DNA from 3 places in the Shewanella donghaensis genome. Region 2 is predicted to be linked to each of the others. Evidence: predicted binding sites of a transcription regulator. Region 2 holds the regulator's gene; each other region holds the start of a gene.

Region 1 (5,956 bases), 870 kb from region 2:
GTTATCGGATTAATGCTGCCATGGGGTAGTGACGTTGATTTGTCATCAAATAGCTGGTGGCCAATCCTAGAGTCAATATTGCCACGTAAAACAGAAGCTGGTTTATAGTTGGAATCTTCAGGGGAAAGCTGTTGCACCATCATGTCAGCAATTCCCAACATGCCTTTATCTGATAGATTCAATGACATTTGTTGGTCACGCATATTTTCAAAAAATGCGGTGGTTTCGCTGTTCAATGGACTATCTGATTTAAAAGCTTCGTTGGCATCACGCATGCTTTTCATCAGCATTTGAATGAATATCCCTTCAAACTGCTTGGCAACTTCTTTCAAAGCTGCCTTCTCGTCTTTCTGGGATTGAGAACGTAATTGGTCTAGTCCTCCTAGATCCAGAAAGTTCGATGCACTTGACAGCTTTTCCATAGTCATACCGACAATATTTAGATGATGATAAGTTCACCATGCAAAGCGCCTGCCATCTTTAACGCTTCAAGTATTGCAAGTACATCTGAAGGAGCTGCACCAACCAGGTTAACCGCTCTAACTAGCTCATCTAGCGTGGTTCCGGGGTCAAACAAAAACATGCGACTATCATCTTCTATTACATCAATTGTACTATCGGTAGTGACAACAGTTTGACCACCAGCAAGCGCATTAGGCTGCGAGACTTGAGTTGCCTCTGCAATAGTGACAGTTAATCCGCCATGGGTTACCGCTGCAGGCATCAAGCGTACATTTTGGCCCACTACAATAGTCCCCGTGCGTGAGTTAACAATGACTTTTGCTGACTCATCGGCTATTTCGACTTCGATATTCTCAAGCGTGGCGAGAAACGATACCCGCTGTGAGGCATCACGGGGCGCGCTAACTTGCACTGAGGTGGCATCTAATGCTCTTGCCATACCTGGGCCTAATAAGTCATTAATGGCTTGTTCCATATTTTTGGCTGTAGAAAAGTCAGAGCGACGTAAGTTGAAAGTTAAATGATCCCCTGTTGCAAACGGTGACATAACACTGCGTTCAACCATTGCGCCACTTGGTATACGACCTACCGTCGGTGTATTTTGAATAACCCTTGAGCCATCTTGGCCTTCAGCACTAAAGCCACTTACGATAAGTGTACCTTGAGCAATAGCATAAACATTACCATCAACACCTTTAAGGAACGTTTGTAAAAGGGTACCACCACGTAAGCTTTTAGCTTCACCAATACTTGATACGGTAATGTCAATATTTTGACCGGGCTTTATAAAGGCTGGCATTTCAGCATGAACCGCTACAACTGCTGAGTTTTTAGTTTTCGGGTTAACATTATCAGCTAAGTTAATACCAAAGTTTTTTAGCATGGTTCTGAAGGTTTGTTCGGTATAGCGAGTTTTTTCACCTGTACCTGGTAGACCCACAACTAAGCCATAACCAATGAGCTGGTTACTACGCACGCCTTGTATATTGGCGATATCTTTAATGCGCTGAGCTTGTGCGGGTAATGTGACTATAGCTAGTGATAGAATCAATAAAATAAGTGATTTAATTTTCATGGCATGCTCCTTAGAAAGGCCACCATTCACCCATAAAGAATGAGCTTAACCAACCCACTTTTTGGGCATCGGCAAAAGTGCCCGTTCCGCTATATTGAATGCGTGCATTAGCAACACGTGTCGATTCAACGGTATTATCAGGGGTAATATCTTGGCTTCGCACCATACCAGTGACTCGGATAAACTCATCACCATTATTAATTGATATCCATTTTTCGCCGCGAATAACAAGGTTACCGTTACTTAGTACCTGCATGACGTTGGCCGAAATACTGCCATCTAAACTGTTAGACTGGTCGGCATCTGATTCACGTTTGGTATTCATTGAGTCTGAATAACGTAGATCAATTGGCATACCTTTAATGGTGACATTGCCACCACCGGCATAAACAGGGTCAACGCTTAAATCTGAGCCTTTCTTGATTTCGTTATTAGCGCTTTTAGTCGCTTGAGTCGATTCATTTAACAGTACGGTAATAATGTCACCCACCTTGTGAGCTCGAATATCTGAGTACAAACTTGATGCTTGTTGATCCATATAAATTGACCCCGTAGACACCACCTTTGTCACTGGCGCTTCAGGGTATATCGGTGCATAAAATGGATCATCAGGTATCGGTTTATGCTGAGTAGAGCCACAACCCATCAACAGTAATGCTGATGTTAAGATGATATATTTATTCATAATCTCTTCTCCAGGCATCAAGCGTTATAAGTTTTGCGTAACGTATGACATCATCTGATCGACAGCTGAAATCACTTTTGAATTCATTTCATAATTACGCTGACTTTGAATCAGGTTTACTAACTCTTCTGTCACGTTCACATTTGATGTTTCAAGCGCACCTTGACGAATAGCGCCTAAACCATCTAAAGAAGCAGTACCTTGGATCGGTGTACCACTTGCTCCAGTTTCGGTATAAAGGTTTTGCCCTAATGGATCTAATCCTGACGGATTAATAAAATCGCTCATTGCTAGCTGGCCAACAACCGTGCTTTCTGTCGCACCTGATAATTTGACTGAAATTTCACCTTCAGAAGAAACGGTAATGGATGTTGCATCATCCGGAATGGTAATCGCTGGCTGAATGACATAACCAGAGCCGGGGGTCACAATTTGACCATTTTCATCTAAACTGAACTGACCATTTCGGGTATAAGCAGCTGTACCATCAGGCATCTCAACTTCAAAGAATCCAGGCCCTTCAATCATCAAATCCAAAGAGTTATCAGTAGTCAGCATGTTGCCTTGGGTAAACATCTTTTGTGTTGCAACAACCTTAGTACCAGCACCTAGGTTTAATCCATTGGGCAATTTAGTGTTATCAGCACTAATACCACCCGCCTGATTAACTGTTTGATATAACAAATCTTCAAACACTGCTCGGCTCTTTTTAAAACCAATTGTACTGGCGTTGGCAACGTTGTTAGAAATAACAGCAATGTCGGTTTGTTGGGCATCAAGACCCGTTTTACTAATCCATAAAGCAGGATGCATAATATTTACTCCTAACTAACTCTCAATAGAGACGATGATGAACGATCAAGTTCTTCAGCATTCTTCATCATCTTCACTTGCATTTCGTATTGACGCTGGATATCGATTAACGCCACCATTTCTGACACAGCATTGACATTACTGCCTTCCAAAGCACCGCTTTCAACTTGTACATTGGGATCACTAGGAATATTTTGTCCCGATGTGAGTCTAAATAAACCGTCTTCGCCACGCATCATGTTCGCATTACTGGGATTAACTAACTTTATTCGTGCGACTTCTTCGATAACATCAGCTGTTGCGCCTTGTGGTCTAACTGAAATAATACCTTCAGGCGAAATTTGGACTTTATCTACTGGTATAGGCAGAACAATGGGCCCCGTCTCTCCCATCACTGGGTTGCCTCTTGCGTTGGTGAGTAAACCAGTACTGTCAAAGTTTAAACTCCCAGATCGTGTGTAAGCCTCACCACCATCTTCAGCCTGAACCGCAATCCAACCACTATCTTTAATCGCAATATCTAAATTACGACCAGTGGTTTTTATTGGGCCTGAGTCAAAATTATGCCCAGGGCTTTCTGTCATCGCGAAAACACGTGTAGGTAAACCTTCACCAAAAGCTTGCATAGAGCGTGCTTGGGCCAAATCAGCTCTGAAGCCATCAGTATTAACATTAGCTAAATTGTTGGCACGAACGGCCAAAGCATTCATATTCTGCTTTGCTCCACTCATGGCAACATAAAGTAATTTGTCCATTTGCCGCTCCGTCAAACTTTCTTAATAACAAAAGATATATTTAGAGTAAGCAATCAGTGTGCCAAAGTATAATTAAGCAACGAAAATGAATTAAATGGATTGTAAAAACAGGAAGATAAAGAGATTAAAGCTAAAAGACAATAGATGATAAATGGCAAAAAGTTGCCGTTGCGGCAACTCTTTGACGATAATGTTTAGCGACTAAATTATTAGCGGATCTGCAATATCGTTTGGTTCAACGTATTATTAACTTCAAGCGTTCGAGAGTTAGCTTGGAAGTTACGCTGTGCTGAAATCAAGTCAACCAATTCTGTGGTTAAGTCTACGTTTGATTGCTCAAGTGCCGAAGAGCGAATACTACCAAACGTACCACTATTAGCTTCACCAGCTAATGCTGGACCTGAATCTAAGCTGGCCTTCCAAGAAGTATTACCCACTTGTGTTAAGCCTTGCTCATTAGCAAAGCGTACTAAAGCAACTCGCGCTAAAGGGACTGTAGAACCATTACTGTAACTGGCAGTAACTAGACCATCATCACCAACACCTACGTTAGTCAGACGGCCAACTGTAGTACCGTCTTGTGTAAGTTCAGTCACTTCAAATGGTGATGCATATTGTGTCGGATTATTGAATTCAATATCCAATTTTTGGCTACCATCAGCACCAGGACCTAATACATTCGCGCCATTAACACCAAGTTCAACTGTTGAAACAACAGCAGGATCTGAACCGGTATAGGCACCTGCATCGTTAAATTTTAATACTGAACCTTTCCATCCAGATGCATTCTCAGCTTGCTGAGGAGTGTCAGGTAAACCATCGCCAGTTGTATCGGTTTGATAAGAACCACCAGTTGCTGAATCGATATCAACCTGTTCACCATCTACTGCATAAAAAGCCACCCAGTTACTTTCACCTGTATATGAACCCCCTTCAGGTTTAACAAAGTAAGTGGTCATAATATGTGACTCACCTAAAGAGTCATAAATAGTCACTGAAGTAGAGTTATTAAAAGTGTCTGGATCATTTGGATCAAAGTTCGCAGGGTCTAATGCCGTTTCACCAACATTTAAATTCATTTGAAAACCAACTGAACCTGTCATTACAGGACTACCTGCAGTATCTGGAATTTTAATCGGTTGAGTTGTAGTTAAGCTCACTGAAGTTGAATTACCGCTGGCATCTACTGGGAAGCCTTGTAAAAAATTACCCGCTGAATCTGTCATATAACTTTCAGAGTTAACTTTAAACGCGCCTGCCCGTGTAAAGGCATGGTCTTGCGTTCCTTGTTCAGCAGATGTTACGAAAAATCCACCGCCACTGATCGCCATATCTAAAGAGTTACTGGTAAATTGTAAGCTACCTTGTTGAAACTGCTGGGCAACCTGAGTGGTAGTTGCACCGCCACCGACAGCGGTTTTGCTGTTAGAAAAAATGGAATTAGCATACACATCGGCAAATTCTGCACGGGATTCTTTAAAGCCGATAGTGTTAACGTTGGCAATGTTATTTGCAGTGGTGTTAAGATCTTTTTGAGCAGCAGCAATACCACTCAATGCTATATTAAACGACATAAATCACCTCTATACTCTCTAAATTCGGTTATGTTTTAACTGACAGTTTTCTGACAGTTTTTAGTTATTTTTGCAGTTAACATCAGCTTTCAGCAACAGCAAGTACATCAGATAATTGAATGCCACCAATGCCTCTAAGGTTAAGAATCGCCCCTGTTGCGACACTACCAAGTGACACGCTGGTTACATGGGCATAGGTTGAAACGGCTAAATCTTCCGCTTTACCATCGACTTTTCCGTTGGCTTTAAATGAATAAAGCCCTTCTTCAACAGGTTCACCATTCTTATCTAGCCCGTCCCATGACACATCAATGTTGCCACCAGCTGAGCCATCAACTTCAAAGGTTGTAATGACCTGCCCAGTTTCATCTTCTACAGATACAGTAATAGTATCGACAGGCGATGGGGTACTCACTACCCCTTTTATTTCTGAGTGTTCAGCTGATATATGACCGGTATCAGATGGAATTAACACTTTCTGGCCCACTAAACCTGATGCTTGTAGTGCCTGACTTGAACTCATAACACTGTTCAAGTTAAGAATTTCTTGATTTAACTTTGAAATACCATCAACCGTCGAAAAGGATGCCAT
Region 2 (5,956 bases):
TGAACAAGGTTCGCCAACCGTAAGCGAAGAAAATAACCAGGTCACAGCAGACATAACTAATACTGCTGAATCAGTCATCGAATCAACCGAAATTGAGACAACGACACCATCAATTGTCCCTACTGCTGAGCAAAATAACTGATGACACAGATAACGTTAACAGCTGAAAACCTCGCCAAGAGTTATAAAAGTCGTCAAGTCGTAAAAGACGTCAGCCTAACCGTAAAGACAGGTCAAATAGTCGGATTACTTGGCCCTAATGGTGCAGGTAAAACCACTACGTTTTATATGGTTGTTGGCCTTGTTAAAAGTGATAAAGGTCGTATTCTTATTGATGATGACGATTTGACCGCCGATCCAATGCATTTACGTGCTCGAAAAGGCATTGGGTATTTACCGCAAGAAGCCAGCATTTTTCGTAAACTCACCGTTCACGATAATATTATGGCGGTATTACAGACACGTAAAAACCTTTCTGCAGATGAACGTATTGAGCAACTTGAACACTTACTAGAAGAGTTCAACATCACTCATATTCGTGATAGCCAAGGTATGGCTTTATCTGGTGGTGAACGCCGCCGTGTTGAAATAGCTCGGGCATTAGCCGCTAATCCTAAATTTATTTTATTGGATGAGCCTTTTGCAGGTGTAGATCCTATCTCTGTGATAGACATCAAGAAAATAATTCAACAACTAAAAAGTCGAGGCTTAGGTGTGCTAATTACTGACCACAATGTACGTGAAACGCTCGATGTATGTGAGCGAGCTTACATTGTAAGTCATGGAAATTTGATTGCTGAAGGAACACCTGCTGAGATCTTAGACAATCAGCAAGTTAGGTCAGTATACTTAGGTGAACAATTCAAGCTATAGTTAGCACTAATCAGTTTTTAGTATGGCATTCGCGGCCAACATGGTTTCTTTTTAGATTCTATTTCTAGCAACACAATATAGAGTCCACCAATCTAGCCGCGATGATGATATTCAATTAGGGATAAGCGGTACATGAAAGCCTCACTCCAACTCAAAATGGGTCAGCATTTAACCATGACCCCACAGCTGCAACAGGCGATTCGCTTATTGCAGCTTTCGTCATTGGAGCTACAGCAAGAAATTCAGCAAGCACTTGATTCTAACCCACTATTGGAGCTCGAAGATGAGTTTGTAAAAGCTAAAGAGCCGGTTAAAGAAAATGACCAACAAACTGATACCGACTTTAGTGACAATAGCCAAGTTACCGTTGAAAAAGATACCTCTACCGTCGATACCACTGAATCACTCACCAAAGAATCGATGCCAGATGAATTACCAATGGATACCACTTGGGATGAAGTCTATTCTGCTTCACCGGGTTCGGGATCCGGTTCTGGCGCAGTTTCAGCTGGTGATGACATGCCTTTTCAAGGTGAAACCAGTGAAGGATTATATGAACACTTAGAATGGCAGAAAAATCTCACCCCATTCTCAGAAAATGACTTAGTCATTGCCACCGCTATTATCGAAGGTATTGACGATCGCGGTTACCTAACACAAAGCACCGACGACATTTTATTATCGTTAGGCAACGAAGAAATTGAGCTCGATGAAGTTGAAGCTGTTCTCAAACGCGTACAGCATTTTGATCCGGTAGGAGTGGCAGCCAGAGATTTAAGCGAATGCTTAATGATTCAGCTAGGTCAGTATCCTGACGAAATACCTTGTTTAGACAATGTAAAATTACTTATCAAAGATTATTTGGATTTAATTGCAGGTCGTGATTTCAGATTGTTAATGCGTAAAACCAAGCTTAAAGAAGATGATTTACGTGAAGCGATTGAGTTTATTCAAACCTTAAATCCACGCCCTGGCTTACAAATCACCTCAGTTAAAGACGAGTACGTCATTCCTGATGTCACGGTTTTAAAAAAGAGTGGCCGTTGGGTAGTAGAACTCAATCCTGATAATATGCCTAAGATTGGTGTTAATCAGCAATATGCCGCTATGGCGAAAGGTTCTTCTAATCAAGCTGACAGTCAATTTATTCGCGGACACTTACAAGAAGCAAAATGGTTTATTAAAAGTATTGATAGCCGCAATGAAACCTTATTAAAAGTTGCTAATTGTATCGTGCAATTTCAACAAGGATTTTTTGAATTCGGGGAAGAAGCAATGAAGCCAATGGTGCTTAATGATATTGCCGAAGCCGTTGAAATGCATGAGTCGACAATTTCCCGAGTTACCACCCAGAAATATATGCACACCCCTCGGGGACTTTTTGAACTAAAATATTTCTTCTCTAGCCATGTCAGTACAGATGATGGTGGAGAATGTTCTTCTACAGCAATTCGTGCATTTATTAAAAAGCTTGTTGCTGCAGAGAATCAGAAAAAGCCACTTAGTGATAGTAAAATGGCGACACTATTGGCTGAACAAGGGATTAACGTTGCTCGGCGTACGATCGCCAAATATCGTGAAGCAATGCTCATCCCTCCGTCAAACCAACGCAAAAGTTTATAACGATTGTAATCGGAGGATGATATATGCAAATTAACCTGACTGGGAACCATATCGAAATAACCCAATCTTTACGCGAATATGTGCAAACAAAATTTTCAAAGCTTGAACGACACTTCGAACAGATCAATAATGTTCACGTTGTGCTCGATGTACAAAAGTTGCAACAAATTGCCGAAGCTAAACTGCACCTTAAAGGCGGTGAAGTATTTGCTGTATCGCGAAATGCTGATATGTATGTGGCAATAGACGCCCTGATAGATAAGTTAGACCGTCAGGTAATTAAACATAAAGAGAAGCTAACTAAACACTAACGATGGAACTTCGCACCATCCTGCAGCCGGCGTGCACAACCTGCGCCACGCCGGGCAGTAAGAAAAAGGTACTGGAATTAATCAGCAATTTAATGGCTGCCCAGTACCCGACCCTATCTTCACAGGCTATTTTTGAAAGTCTAATAGCGCGTGAAAAAATGGGCAGTACAGGAATAGGAAATGGCATAGCAATTCCTCACGGTCGATTAGATGATATCGATGAGCCCATTGCTATCTTAATTAAATGCGAAGAAGCCATTGCCTTTGATGCCATTGACAAGCAACCCGTTGATATTTTATTTGCGCTTCTTGTGCCCGCAGATCAGTGCCAGCAACATTTAAGCACTTTATCTACCATGGCCGAGAAACTCAGTGATAAATTGATACTTAAACGACTTCGAAAGAGTCATGACGCTACAGAACTTTATCAGGTTATTACTGCATGAAACTTGTCATTGTATCGGGACGTTCAGGTTCGGGGAAATCAGTTGCACTGAGAGTGCTTGAAGACCTAGGTTATTATTGTGTTGATAACCTGCCACTACCGTTAATAGGTAGTCTACTTGAACAGCTCAAAGATAGTAATGAGCTAGTCGCTATCAGCGTCGATGTTCGTAATATCGAAGAGCAAGGAAAAGTACTGCAAGAGCAAATAGCACTGCTATCCGATGATACAACGATAACCAGTTTCTTTTTAAATGCTAACGATCAAGTTTTACTTAAACGTTATAGTGAAACTCGCAGATTACACCCACTCTCGAAAAATCAAATTTCTTTGCAAGAAGCCATTAAGCTTGAAGGTCGATTACTTGAGCCAATTGCTAAATTAGTCGATCACTATATCGACACCTCGCAAACGAATATTTATGACTTAAGTGATCATGTTAGACAGATTTTATTAGGCAGTGTTGATAAAGAATTAGTGATACATTTTGAATCGTTCGGATTCAAACATGGTATGCCAACTGAAGCAGACTTTATGTTTGATGTGCGCTTTTTACCTAACCCACATTGGGAAACAGATTTAAGACCGCTAACAGGTCTTGATGAACCGGTACAAGAATTTCTAGGCAGGCAAACCCTGGTAAATAAGTTTATCTGGCAAATAGAGAACTTATTTGAAACCTGGATGCCGCATTTAGAACGTAATAATCGCAGCTATCTAACCATTGCAATCGGCTGTACCGGCGGGCAACACCGCTCAGTTTATATCGCTGATCAATTAGCAAAACGGTTTGGCAATTCTAAACATCAAGTGAGCGCTCGCCATAGAGAATTAGATGCTAAATAATAGTACCAAGAAAAATACTCAAACGGGCACTGGACCTGGGACAGAGAGCTCATCTTCAAAGCCATCGATCTCGCTTTCAAAACAAATCACCATCAGCAATAAGCTTGGCTTACACGCCAGAGCGGCAACTAAGTTGGCCATTCTAGCCACTGAATTTGAAGCAAACATCACCCTAATCCAAGGCGAAAAGCACGCCAGTGCAGCCAGTGTTTTAGGTTTATTGATGCTAGAAAGTGGCATTGGCAAAGTGATTACAGTTCAATCTGAGGGTGTGGATGCTGAAAAGGCACTTGAGGCGGTCTGCAAACTGATTAATGACAAGTTTGACGAAGAAAATTAATTCGTACTCCCCATTCTTATTGTTAGCACAACCACTTAAGCTTTAATCCTAATATTTATCTGCATTTGTTAGCTATACTCAAGTTCAGCAGTCAACAACATCCTATAAACGTACATTATTTACACATCAAATTCTCAAGCATTAGAAACTTCTTCATCCTTTCCACAGAGTTAAGTTAACATTAACCATCGTCTTTTTTAGGAGTGGCCAATGGGTATCGAAGTCATCGACAGCGAGCTTACCGAACAGCGTCTTAATAAGCTGACCCAAGCATTAGGCAGCGGTATGTTCGTCCATGTCAGAAATATGCTTCATGATATGGCGGCTTCTGATGTAGCACTGATTCTTGAATCGTCCCCCCCAAAAACACGTCAAGTTTTATGGCAGCTAATCGATCATGAACAAGCAGGTGAAATCCTGGAAGAATTGGGGGAAGAGTTAAAAGATTCACTTATCAGCGGTATGACACCTGAAAAAGTAGCCCAAGCAACCTCAGGAATGGACACCGATGACTTAGCTTATATTTTAAGAAGCTTACCTGATGCAGTTTACAAAAAAGTACTGCAATCGATGAGTAGCCAAGATCGTCACCGTGTCGAACAAGCCCTGGCCTACCCTGATGATACTGCTGGCAGTATCATGAACACAGATACCGTCACCTTAAGACCCGACGTCAATATTGATGTGGTTTTACGCTATCTGCGCCAGCGAGGAAACTTACCTGATACCACAGATACACTTTATGTCGTTGATCGAAACGATCACGTATTGGGCGGTGTTCGCCTAGCAGATTTACTGACTTGTAATCCTAACTCTACGATCCGCAGTATCATGGATCCTGAATTAGAAAGTATTCCGGTAGATATGCCAGATAATGAAGTCGCGCAATTATTTGAACGACATGATTGGATCTCCGCTCCTGTAGTAGATCAAGAACAAAAATTATTAGGTCGTATTACCATTGATGATGTGGTCGATGTTATTCGTGAAGACGCCGAACATTCTATGATGGGAATGGCAGGTATGGATGACGATGAGGATACCTTTGGTCCAGTACTAAAAAGTACTTTCAGACGCTCTCTATGGCTCACGATTAACTTATTTGCAGCACTCCTTGCAGCATCAGTGAGTAATCTGTTCGAAGGCACCCTAGAGCAATTTGCTACCATTGCGATTCTTATGACCATTGTACCGAGTATGGGTGGCGTGGCAGGTAACCAAACTCTGGCATTGGTGATACGTGGTATCGCGCTCGGTCATATTGGCCAAAGTAATTCCCGTTGGTTGATAGGTAAAGAGCTGGCCATTGGCTTCCTTAACGGGATAATGTGGTCATTGTTAGTGTTTCTCGCAGTTTGGTTATGGAAAGATGATATGGCACTTGGCGGCTTAATTGGCGGTGCAATGCTGATTAATATGACCGTGGCAGGTTTTGCTGGAGCCAGTATTCCTTTGATGCTGAAAAAGCTCAATATCGACCCTGCGCTTGCTGGCGGTATGGTGTTAGCCACTGTCACT
Region 3 (5,956 bases), 2.3 Mb from region 2:
TGCTTGTGACACAATTCTCGCGGCTTTAATCGTCATTAAATCTAACTGGCCACAACCCGCGCCGACAATTTCAACCTCACCTGAAATCAAATCATTATTGGAGGCTAATGCTCTATTAAAGTTAACTAGCTTATTTAATGAATGGCTCATCACGCCACCTCCTCTTGGGTTGATTTTCGTTCTTGTTCTGGTAATTGTGCTGCTATGTCTGCCAAACCAATATTCCAAATGTCTTTTGCACACTGGGTGACTTCACTATGGCAACTACCACACTGTCTGCCGCAACCTAACTCTGTTTGCGTTTCATCTAAGGCTTTTACGAAATCGGAGTGAGTAATCGCAGTCGATTGTTCTAGGCTACTAGCGCGTTTATTAAACACGCTGTCATCCAATTTTTGCAGCATGGCATCTTGAATATTGGCTTCGGTCACACCTGTACAGGCACATATAAGCGGACTATTACCCGCCTTTATCAGTTGATGTAATTGACCCATTAACGCCACATTAACCGTTTGACCAATTAATAAATGCAGCGGTTCTAATGACACCGCGACCTTCGTTTCACTTAACAGTTTCAGCGACACTAACTGACTCTTATTAACGTTACATTGCACATGAATAATTTGCTGAGTAGCCAGTCGCACCGTCCACTTCAATGAGTGCAAGCTTGATTGAAATGCAAAACCCGCGTCTGCATCTTCAAAACCAATATGATGACAAGTACCTGCTGATAATGTTTGCTGCACATTCCAATTAACGCCTTGTAATTTCGGATCATGAATGCCAAAAATAACCCCTTGAAGTGCCAGCGGTACTTTGATTAATTCAACGGGTTGGCCTTTAAATGCAGGTTGTTTTGAATGCGGGTCGAATTGGCTATCAAGTGCAACGTTGACACCTTGACCCATTGAAAACTGATTTGACCAATGCATCGACATAAAGGCCATATCCAGGGTTTGATTATCATCGGCAACCACTCTTGCTACTGGTCTATTTGATACAGCTAAAGAGGCTGAAGATAAGGATAAATTCTCACGAAAAGCGACAAAGTCATCTTCGGCAAGATTGAGTTGATTCAATGTCGATGGATGCAACGAAATAACAGGCTCAGGAATACTGGCACGAAGACTGGCAACATGGCCAGTTCGAGTCATGGTGTGCCATTGATCACGGCTGCGGCCACTATTTAATCTTACTTGTGTTTCATTTAGCGGGCTTAAAGTAGATTGCGTTGTAGTTTCAATAAATTGGGCTTTGCCTGATGCAGTAGAAAACACACCATCAGCATACATACGCTGGCTATGAAGCCCGATATGACGGCTTTGTGCTACAGGCCATTGGGTCGGTAGTAAATCGTCATACTGCGCATCAGTTAATTCAGCCAAGCCAGATAAATCAAACTGCTTTTGCGGGAATGCTTGCTTAACGGTTTTTGATAATTGAGCAAATTCTTTAAACACTGCAGCGCTATTGTTAAAACTAAAGCTTTGCTCAAAACCCATTGCTTTAGCCACTTCAGCTAATGCCCACCAGTCAGCTTTAGCTGCACCTTTTGCCGCAATAAATCCACGTTGGCGAGTAATAACACGCTCACTGTTGGTCACAGTGCCACATTTTTCTGACCACCCCTGAGCAGGCAATAAAACATCAGCCATTTGTGCTGTTGTTGAATCTTGGGTAATTTCAGACACTACTACAAACGGGCAAGTTTCTAATGCTTGAGTGATTTTCGGCGTATTAGGCATGGAAACCAAAGGGTTGGTCCCCATTATCCACAGCGCTTTAATTTTACCCTCTGCCATAGCATCAAATAACTCAACCGCAGTTAAACCTTTATTTTGTGCAATTACATCAGATTGCCAAAAATCGCCTAACAACTGACGCTCTGGTTCAGAAAAGCCCATATGACATGCAAGCTGCGTCGCTAAACCACCCACCTCACGTCCACCCATTGCATTCGGTTGTCCGGTAAGTGAAAGAAAGCCGCTACCAGCTTGGCCCATATGGCCAAGGGCAAGATGGCAATTAATCATCGCATTGGTGGTGTCAGTACCTGATACAGACTGATTTACACCTTGGCAGCTAGCAGTCATCACCTTGTCGTTATCGATAAACAACTGATAAAAATCAGATAACTCACTGGTTGATACTAATAAGTCCTTAGCAAGGTTTTCGAAATCAGCGCTTTGACTAGCCACATGCACTAATGTTTGCGCGAAGTTTTCTGTGTGCGCATCAATATATGGCTGATTTAAGCTATCGTTATTAGCGATAAAATTCAGTAAACCATTAAACAGTAATGTATCGGTACCCGGCGCGATTTGAAGATGCAAGTCAGCCTGGCTTGCCGTTGCTGTTTTAGCAGGGTCAATCACAACAATTTTAGTGCCGTTAAGCTGGCGGGCTTTAATCATCCGTTGAAATAAAACCGGATGGGTCCAAGCTGTATTTGCGCCAACAAGTACAATCACTTCCGCCTGTTCAAAATCGTCATAACAACCCGCTACAACGTCCTCTCCAAATGCGCGCATATGTGCACTTACAGCTGAAGACATACACAAGCGAGAGTTGGTATCTACGTTTGAAGTCCCAATAAAGCCTTTTGCGAGTTTATTAGCGACATAATAGTCTTCAGTTAATAATTGACCTGAAAGATAAAAAGCGACTGAATCGGCACCAAATTCTGCAATCGTTTGTTTAAACGTATCAGCAATAGTTGAAATCGCTTCAGACCATTCAACGGGTTTACCAGACTTTAATTGGGGATATCTGAGTGTATTTGGCTGGGCTAAGCTTTCTAATAAGCGCTCGCCTTTGGCACATAACTGACCTTTATTCGCTGGATGATTCATATCACCCTCAAGCTCAAATCCAATGCTGCTTTTTGCACTAGGCGTTAAGCTTATACCGCAGCCGACCCCACAATAAGCACAACTCGATTGGATATTAGACATGCGACTTCCTTTTACTCACTCGTTTTTAATGTGAATAACATCGCAAATCTTGTGCCAATTACTAATGTTATGATTTTTAATAGATTTGTCTATTTTGTAGCGCATACTCGCTGCTACATGTTCGACATAGGTGCACAAAACCGCACCAAAAATGCGCATGTCATTGATAACACTACAAATAAACTACCTCTTTAGAGGTAGTTTATGGAAGTTAAATCACAACTAAACTTGAGTTTAAGAGTACAAGATATGCTAAAAACCTGAAGAGCTTAATTTTACGAGGTTCATGATTAATTCAATATCATGGCTAAATGACTGCAACTGAGTCGATCCATTATTGTAGATTTAAAATTGACCCAATAAAAAAGCGCTGAATAATCAGCGCTTTTAAAATCATTAAGTGAAATCTAAATAAACATCAGTTATTTAGCAACACGGCCATCATCATGGCAGCTATCACATGTAGGTACATCACCTACATTCATGTCATGTGGAGCATGACAATCAGCACACATTAACATGCCATCATGCGGCGTATGATTTTCGTCCATTTCCGCAAGTGTTCCGTGACAGTCTTGACACTGTTCGAATTCATATGCGCCATCAGCTGATGGTTCACCATCTGCATGACAACTTTCACAGCCACCCATATCAGAATGGAAATCTGCAAGATTTTCATCTGCAGCAAAAGCGTTCGACGACAAAGTTAATACAGCTAAAGCTGCTGCAAACAATGCTACAAGAATTTTATTGCTCACTATAGTACCCTCCAGTTGTGATAATCGAAAAAGCTCTCATCAATGTAACTTTCATTCATATCATTTATCAGCACGACATTCTTCTGCTCATATATAAACTTAGCTAACACTGGTTGATTTAGCAACACTAAATACAAGTGAGTAAGTTTAACAATCACCTAAGACTTCCTTATCTGTTACACAATGTAACAACATAATAAAAGTGGGGTTATTCTAACGATTAAATCACAAAAAGAAAGCAATAAAAAAGGAGCCAAGCGGCTCCTTTTTCTATTTAGATTAATCGATTAGCTATTTTTTAATGCACTAATACGCTTTTCTAATGGTGGGTGACTCATCAAGAATTCAGCCATTGAACGCTTACCGTTAATGCCTAAAGCCGACATCTGTGCTGGCATAGCGCCGGTTTCAGGACCGGTTTTTAAGCGCTCCAAAGCAGCAATCATTTTCTCTTTGCTGGCAAGTTTTGCTGCGCCTTCATCAGCTTTGAACTCACGAATACGAGAGAAGTAAGCTACGATCATTGATGCAAGAATACCAAATAACATATCCATCACGAATACGACTGCCATGTAAGCAAACATGCCTAGGCCTTCACCGTCTTCACTGTTATTAGCTACAACGTTATTCACAATACCTGCGACTACGCGGGCTGCAAAAATAACAAAAGTGTTCACAACGCCTTGAATTAGCGTCAAAGTTACCATGTCACCGTTGGCTACGTGACTGACTTCATGAGCCAGTACACCTTCAATTTCGTCTTGAGTCATGCCGTAAAGTAGGCCTGAACTTACCGCAACAAGCGCATTATCTCTACTCGGTCCAGTTGCAAAAGCATTCATTTCTTCAGATTGATAAATAGCAACTTCTGGCATTTTAATGCCTGCTTGCTTAGCTTGACGAGTTACCGTTTCAACTAACCAACGTTCAGTATTATCACGAGGTGTGGTAATGACTTCACAGCCCATGGTTTTCTTTGCCATCCACTTTGAGATAGCTAAACTGACAAACGCGCCGCCAAAACCAAACATAGCAGCAAAAATTAATAACCCACTCATGCTTGAGGTACTAACACCTAGCAAAGACATCACAATCGATGCTACAAGCAAAATGGCTAAGTTAGTGCCAATTAATAAAAAAATTCGTAACATTACAACTCCTATCTGGCATAGATGCCGATTCAAACACAAAGTCTAATATTTAATACTTTGGTTTACTTAAATGACTAGGATTCAATTTAAACACTAGGGTTTATTTTTAGTACTAGGCTGCAAAAACAAGCTGATTTAAACAATAGTGTATTCTTAAACGCTTAAAGACATAATATGTCCAAAATTTCAATTTTCAAGGTTGATATCTAAAAATGTGACATAAAATGTCAAATTTAATAAGAGAATACCACTCCCAACCCTAACCTAAGCTGAACACTTAATTTATCAGGCCGGAGAGTCTAGGCAGAGAGTATTAACCTAAACTTAAATCACACTGACATTTACTCAAAACCTTAGCTATGTCCTATTGAATCCAATTAATCTTTGTTAATATCAATTTAAGCACAACAATAATTAATTTAATCAGTTAAAGGATTTAATCATGGCAATGAATGCACTCATGCTCAGCAGCTCAAGAGAAGGCGATACGCCCTATTTAGCCCACGCGATTGAATACATCAAACCGCTGACAGCACATGCCAAAAATTGGATTTTTATCCCTTATGCCGGTGTTAGTATAGATTACGACCAATATCTAGAGATGGTAACGAAAGGCCTTGCCGAGCTTAATATTCACATCACCAGTATTCACCAACATAGTGAACCTAAGCAGGCGATTAAAGACGCTGATGGTATTTTTGTTGGCGGCGGTAATACCTTCCAGTTGTTGAATGAGCTTTACCGCTACGACCTTATTCATTTAATCAATGAACAAGTGTCTAATGGTAAGCCTTATGTCGGTTGGAGCGCTGGGTCAAACATTACCGGGCTAAGCATCCGAACCACTAATGATATGCCTATTGTTGAGCCAGCGTCATTCACAGGTCTTAAATTACTGCCTTTTCAGCTAAACCCTCATTACACCAATTACCAAGCTCCTGGTCATAATGGCGAAACCCGCGCACAGCGTTTACTAGAATTTACCAAGGTTGATCCATTAACACCGGTTATTGGTATTCAAGAAGGCACAGCACTATGGCGTCAAGGAGATAAATTGTCGTTAATAGGTGATAAACCCGCTTATTTATTCCAT

Evidence for each region. Region 2 encodes sigma-54, which starts transcription at its own class of promoters, with help from an activator protein. Its sites were predicted from a motif close to GTTGGCACGNNNNTNGNNT; they were not measured.
Region 1: the regulator sigma-54 is predicted to act here: its motif matches at 3,838-3,856, upstream of flgF (flagellar basal-body rod protein FlgF).
Region 3: the regulator sigma-54 is predicted to act here: its motif matches at 2,995-3,013, upstream of FPK91_RS01300 (nitrate reductase).

What each region holds. Positions count from the first base shown of each region.
Region 1 covers NZ_CP041783.1:1,693,821-1,699,776, forward strand. The annotation lists gene flgJ (flagellar assembly peptidoglycan hydrolase FlgJ) at 1-422, opposite strand, end outside; gene FPK91_RS07200 (flagellar basal body P-ring protein FlgI) at 440-1,537, opposite strand; gene flgH (flagellar basal body L-ring protein FlgH) at 1,548-2,222, opposite strand; gene flgG (flagellar basal-body rod protein FlgG) at 2,247-3,035, opposite strand; gene flgF (flagellar basal-body rod protein FlgF) at 3,047-3,790, opposite strand; gene flgE (flagellar hook protein FlgE) at 4,000-5,364, opposite strand; gene flgD (flagellar hook assembly protein FlgD) at 5,447-5,956, opposite strand, start outside.
Region 2 covers NZ_CP041783.1:2,566,218-2,572,173, forward strand. The annotation lists gene lptB (LPS export ABC transporter ATP-binding protein) at 142-873, shown strand; gene FPK91_RS11020 (RNA polymerase factor sigma-54) at 1,006-2,496, shown strand; gene hpf (ribosome hibernation promoting factor) at 2,520-2,807, shown strand; gene ptsN (PTS IIA-like nitrogen regulatory protein PtsN) at 2,810-3,253, shown strand; gene rapZ (RNase adapter RapZ) at 3,250-4,098, shown strand; gene FPK91_RS11040 (HPr family phosphocarrier protein) at 4,166-4,438, shown strand; gene mgtE (magnesium transporter) at 4,649-5,956, shown strand, end outside.
Region 3 covers NZ_CP041783.1:312,324-318,279, reverse strand. The annotation lists gene cobA (uroporphyrinogen-III C-methyltransferase) at 1-150, opposite strand, end outside; gene FPK91_RS01300 (nitrate reductase) at 150-2,954, opposite strand; gene cctA (tetraheme c-type cytochrome CctA) at 3,377-3,712, opposite strand; gene htpX (protease HtpX) at 4,000-4,863, opposite strand; gene pepE (dipeptidase PepE) at 5,306-5,956, shown strand, end outside.